Regions from separate parts of the Leeia speluncae genome, predicted to be linked through region 2. Evidence: predicted binding sites of a transcription regulator. Region 2 holds the regulator's gene; the other holds the start of a gene.

Region 1 (3,200 bases), 430 kb from region 2:
TCCTCTGATTCCGCTATCGATGCTGACATCAAAGAGTTTGCGAAACCTGTTTGTTTTGTCTCTTGTGATGGGGTTTTGTTTATTTGGGATTATGTATTACGCACCACTCATGTTCCAAGGTGGCTTTGGGCTAACACCAGATCAGGCAGGGTTACTAATTACCCCGTTGGTCGTCAGTATCACGATTGGCAGCATTGTGAATGGCCGGATTGTGATTCACCTAGAGCACCCTAAACGCATGTTGTATGTGGGGATTACACTATTTGCTGGTGCTGCACTCTGTATGACACGCATGAACGTGCACATGCCACATGAAGTCATTATGTGTATTATGGCGGCCGCAGGCTTAGGACTGGGATTAACCCTACCCAACCTAACGATTTTTGTGCAATACAACGCGGATAAGGCTCAGCTAGGGATTGCAACCGCCATGCTGCAATCGCTCCGTATGACAGGCGGAATGTTGGGCACCGCGCTAATTGGTACATGGGTGAATCACCAATACGCTGCGGGGTTAAGCGAACGGCTAGGTAAGTATGCTGATCAACCGTGGTCGCAAGGCTTGTATGATCCGCAATCGCTCATTGCTGGCTCTCAACACCAAACCGTGGTTTCTCAATTGATTATGGCGGGTAGAAATTACCTCACCTATTTTGAAGAAGCCCGTTCATCCCTAGTTGCTTCTGTGCATACCAGTCAAATGATGGTGGCGGTGATGCTGGTGGTCGCCTTTGTGTTGGTGTTATTACTGCCACCCATTAAAATTACTAAAGATAAAAAAAACGCCGCAACGATGGATGAAGGCATATGAGTTATTCCTTAGAACGAAATTTACTGCAGCAACTTGGCCGAACAAGTCGGGCCATGTATAGCGCCTTCGAGAGCGAAGTAGGAGAGGCGCTACCAAAGATGCGAATCTTGTTACAAGTAGAAAAGCATGCGCCAGTTGGCCAAAAACAACTAGCGCAAGTCATTGGTATTGATCCAGCTTCATTAACCAGACAAATGAAACAACTAGAACTAGATGGTTTGGTAAAAAGAGAAAGTGATCTAAAAGACAATCGCCACACAATTGTCACGCTGACCGCAAAAGGGGAAAAACGTTTGGCCGAACTGCGCCCGAAGCGCCAAACCTTCCTGAATGATGCGTTGGCAGGCTTTTCAGAAGAGCAACTTAGCATGGTTGAACAAGTATTAAGCAGATTAGAGCAGCGCTTTCAGTCGGTAGAAGGTACGGACCAACCCTAGATCTAGGGATTCTTACTCCAGTTCATTCCCTATATTTTGCTTATTCTTTGCGCAAAACACTAAATGTAGTGTTTTGCGCTACACGCAAGGCAAATCAGTCATAAAAAAATTTTGCCGACTAAATTCCTTGTTTTTTGATCTTTTTTTGCCTCAAACACACACTTTAGGTTTCGCCGCTATCTTCCTGATTTATAAACTAAAGTTCGTTTACATTTCTTAGCATATTCGCATGAATAAATGCATTTATCCTGCTGATTTATAAAGAACATAGTCATAAACAGCTATTTCCCTATACCTGATTTTTTAGAAAAATCAATCTTGCGAATTAATTTTTCTAGCACTAGAATTGGTGCAGTCTTAAAGAATAAACACTAGATGTAGTGGTTATTCACAAATTATCCACAGCTTGTTCACAGAACTATCCACGTTCAGTAGAACAACTGATTTACCCCGCTTACATTGGAGGCCATGCATGCAAACTGTTGCTGAACCTACGCTGCCAGAAACCAACTCTTTTGGACTGGATCATCAGGATCAGGGCACCTATGCCAATTACAAAATCATTCGTCGTAATGGTTCTGTGGTTGCATTCGAACCCGTAAAGATCTCTGTCGCGATGACCAAGGCGTTTATCGCGGTACATGGCAGCCAAGCCGCAGCAAGTTCACGTGTGCGTGAAACCATTGAAACACTGACCCAAAATGTAGTGAACGCATGCGTTCGCCGCAAACCAGAGGGCGGTGCGATTCATATTGAAGACGTACAAGACCAAGTTGAACTCGCTTTAATGCGTTCTGGTGATCACGATGTAGCACGTGCCTACGTGCTTTACCGTGAAGAACGTAACCGTGAGCGTCATGCGCAAGGTGCGCCAGAACACCACTTAGCAATTAATGTGATTGCTGAAAATGGTTCTTCTAGCCCACTAGACATGAAAAAACTGCGCGACTTGTTCGAGTCTGCCGCAAAAGGCTATGAATCGATTGTTGATATCGATCACCTACTCGCTGAAACCCTGAAAAACCTATACGACGGCGTACCAGCAGAAGAAGTACGTAAGTCTACTATCCTTGCCGCTCGCGCAATGATTGAGCAAGACCCAGCGTACAACTTTGTGACTGCTCGCTTGCTACTAAATACCATTCGCCGTGAAATCATGGGCGAAGAGCTTAGCCAACAAGAAATGGCTGAGCGTTATGCAGATTACTTCCCACGTTTCATCAAAAAGGGTATCGAAGCCGATATTCTGGATTCGAAACTAGCGCAGTTCGATTTGCAAAAACTAGCTGCCGCACTAGATGCAGACCGCGATTACCAATTCGGTTACCTAGGCTTACAAACCCTGTACGACCGCTACTTCTTGCACGTACACGGTACACGTATCGAAATGCCACAGGCATTCTTTATGCGTGTCGCGATGGGCATGGCGTTAAACGAGATCGATCGTGAAACCCGTGCGATCGAGTTCTACCAAGTGTTGTCTAGCTTTGACTTCATGTCATCTACACCAACCTTGTTTAACTCTGGCACCTTGCATAGCCAATTGTCTTCTTGCTACTTAACTACCATTGCAGATGACCTAGACGGCATCTACGAAGGGATTAAAGAAAACGCCTTGCTATCTAAATACGCTGGCGGCTTGGGTAACGACTGGACACCAGTACGTGCACTAGGTAGCCATATCAAAGGTACAAATGGTAAATCACAAGGCGTGGTGCCATTCCTAAAAGTGGTGAACGACACGGCCGTTGCGGTTAACCAGGGTGGTAAGCGTAAGGGTGCTGTATGTGCCTACCTAGAAACTTGGCACGCAGACATCGAAGAATTCCTAGAGTTGCGTAAGAACACCGGTGATGACCGTCGCCGTACGCACGACATGAACACCGCAAACTGGATTCCAGACTTGTTCATGAAGCGTGTGATGGAAGGCGCAGACTGGACACTATTTAGCC
Region 2 (3,200 bases):
GGGTTTTTTATTTTGTGTTTACTTGTAGAGTTGAACTGTCATGGATGAATCTAAGCAACTGTCTATGTTTGTCAGCTAAGAATATTTCTAAAGTCGCGACTTACAAAATCAATTTTGGATACAAAATGAATTTTAAAATGCCCGTTTCTACAGTCATCGCTGGGTTGATTACCGTGCTAGTTGGCTATACGAGTTCGGCAGCTATTGTGTTTGATGCCGCCAGAACAGCGGGCGCAACACCTGCCCAGTTAGCTTCTTGGCTGTGGGCATTGGGGCTAGCAATGGGGCTTACCTGTATTGGGCTGTCCTTCAAGTACAAGGCTCCTGTTGTCACTGCTTGGTCTACACCAGGTGCTGCATTGTTGGCCACTAGCTTAGCGGGCTACTCAATGAATCAAGCGGTTGGTATTTTCCTGTTTTCTGCCCTGCTAATTATGGTGGCTGGATTTAGTGGCATTTTTGAAAAAATGGCTGACCGTATTCCCGTGAATATTGCTTCCGCTATGTTGGCTGGCGTGCTGTTACATTATGGTATAGATGTGTTTGGTGGCATTTCTCAAGCACCGGTATTAATTGTTGCCATGCTTGCAACGTATTTGATCATGAAACGACTCGCACCACGCTATGCAATTTTGCTTGTGTTGTTGGTTGGCATTGGCTTAGCCATCGGGCAAGGGCAGATGAGTTTATCGTCTGTTGGCTTTCAAATGACCCGACCAGAGTGGATTACTCCTTCGTTTAGCGTGAAAGGGATGATTGGCGTTGGTATTCCTTTATTCCTGGTCACCATGGCATCTCAAAACCTCCCTGGTGTAGCTGTCTTACGAGCAAACGGTTATGAGGCACCCATTTCGAAACTGATTGGATGGACTGGCGTAACTAACTTTGTTTTAGCGCCGATTGGTTGTTTTGCGGTTAACCTTGCCGCGATTACCGCGGCAATTTGTGCAGGCCCAGAATCTCATGAAGATGTAAAAGAGCGATATAAAGCGAGTATGGCTGCTGGTTTCTTTTATTTAATTCTTGGTTTACTTGGCGCGACAGTTGGTGCGCTGTTTAATGCATTTCCTCATCAGCTGGTATTAGGCTTGGCGGGTATCGCGTTATTTGGAACGATCGGCCAATCTCTATCTGTCGCTATGCGAGATGAACTAGAAAGAGAAGCTGCATTAATTACGTTATTAGTGACCGCATCAGGGGTGAAGATATTTGATATTGGTGCGGCCTTCTGGGGCTTAATTGCTGGGCTTATTGTCAGACAGGTGATGATTAAGCGTTAATGCAATTGTTTTATTCTCCACTCATTGTAGCTTGGCATGTATCATATGTTTTTTGATTTTGTCGGTCATACCAAGAATAACTAGTCACAATTGATGTACTAGAAATAGTGAGTGGAGTAGTTGATGAAATGCCCTTTTTGCGGTTCTCCAGACACACAAGTAATTGATACTCGCATGACCGAGGAGGGCGATACGATTCGCCGTCGTCGCCGTTGTGTGTCATGTGAAAAGCGCTTCAATACATTTGAGACTGCCGAGGTTCGGCTCCCTCAAGTCGTTAAACAAAATGGTAATCGCTCAGAGTTTGATCGTGAGCGTTTACGTATGTCTTTTATGCGTCCTTTGCATAAGCGCCCTGTTCCAACTGCTCTGGTTGATGAAGCAATTGGAAAAATAACGCAACGCATTCTGAGTCTTGGTCTTAGAGAGATTCCATCTCGCCAAATTGGTGAAATGGTCATGACTGAACTGAAAAAATTAGATCAGGTTGCCTACATTCGTTTTGCTTCGGTATACCGTAGCTTTGAAGATGTAGACGATTTCCGTGATGTGATTAAAGAAGTCCAAAAAGATGCCTGAAGTAACTGCGGCAGATATTGCTTGGATGCAAGAAGCGCTTGCTGAAGCAGATAAAGGTATTTACATCACCACACCTAACCCTTCGGTTGGTTGTGTGTTGGTAAAAGAAGGTGAAGTTGTTGGACGTGGACATACGCAACCAGCAGGTCAAGCGCATGCTGAAGTAATGGCATTGCGATCTGCAGGAGCGCTTTCTGTTGGCGCGACTGCTTATGTGACACTCGAACCATGTAGCCATTTTGGAAGAACTCCTCCGTGTGCCGATGCTTTGATTCGAGCAGGAATTTCCCGTCTTGTGGTGGCTGCGTTAGATCCTAACCCGCTTGTGTCAGGGCAAGGGCTAGATAGAATAAAAGCCGCTGGGATTGAAGTCGTGACCGGCGTGTTGGCCGATGCTGCAACTTATCAACTGCGTGGCTTCCTTAGTCGAATGACAAGGCACCGCCCTTGGTTGCGATTAAAAATAGCAGCGAGCTTAGATGGTAAAACTGCATTAGCCAATGGTGATAGTAAATGGATAACCGGTAACGCCTCGCGTTCGGATGTACAGCATTGGCGAGCCAGAAGTTGCGCAATGGTCACAGGTATCGGCACCGTTATAGCGGATGATCCTCAGCTAAATGTGCGGATATTAAACGGTGAGGATTGGCATGGACGTCAGCCCGTTACGGTTATTTTAGATACAGATCTGAAAATATCACCCAATGCCAAAATTCTGAAAAACCCGCAGGTGGTGGTTTTAACGGCAAATACAGCACAACTTCAAACCATTGCTTCAGACCATATACAAGTAGTGGTTCTGCCAAGAGAAGGTCATCACCTTTCTATGAGAGCCGTCCTGGATTTCTTGTCGTCGCAATCTTGGAATGAAGTAACAGTGGAAGCTGGTGCAATACTGAATGCGGCATTTCTAGATAGTGGAATGGTTGATGAAATTATTCTGTACCAAGCGCCGAAGCTTTTAGGCACGGGTGGCCGAGAAATGATTGCATCTAAACCATTGCAAAACTTAGCATCCGCCACCACCTTTGTAGTGAAAGATTGCCAGCCTGTTGGTGAAGACATGCGCTGGATATTACATACCCAACCTAAACCATCTGCGTTAGTGCAGACAGAAGTGGAGTGATCGTGTTTACAGGTATTATTCAGGCGGTTGGTACGATTACCGCAATAGAAGAAAAAGGCCAAGATGTTCGTCTGACAGTCGATAGCAGTAAGCTAGATCTAGGTGATGTTGGTCTCGGTGATAGTATTGCCCACAACGGTGTGTGCTTAACGGTGATTGAAAAATTACCGAATGGCTACTTATTAGATGTATCTGCAGAGACGTTAAATGTCACT

The links. Region 2 encodes NrdR, which represses ribonucleotide reductase genes. Its sites were predicted from a motif close to AAANACNATATATNGTNTTT; they were not measured.
Region 1: LIN78_RS00495 (ribonucleoside-diphosphate reductase subunit alpha) is a predicted target of NrdR. The motif match lies at 1,615-1,634, and genes of this name have one in related genera.

What each region holds. Positions count from the first base shown of each region.
Region 1 is NZ_JAJBZT010000001.1:110,606-113,805, forward strand. It holds gene LIN78_RS00485 (MDR family MFS transporter) at 1-811, shown strand, start outside; gene LIN78_RS00490 (MarR family winged helix-turn-helix transcriptional regulator) at 808-1,248, shown strand; gene LIN78_RS00495 (ribonucleoside-diphosphate reductase subunit alpha) at 1,721-3,200, shown strand, end outside.
Region 2 is NZ_JAJBZT010000001.1:542,240-545,439, forward strand. It holds gene LIN78_RS02615 (benzoate/H(+) symporter BenE family transporter) at 45-1,280, shown strand; gene nrdR (transcriptional regulator NrdR) at 1,404-1,859, shown strand; gene ribD (bifunctional diaminohydroxyphosphoribosylaminopyrimidine deaminase/5-amino-6-(5-phosphoribosylamino)uracil reductase RibD) at 1,852-2,985, shown strand; gene LIN78_RS02630 (riboflavin synthase) at 2,988-3,200, shown strand, end outside.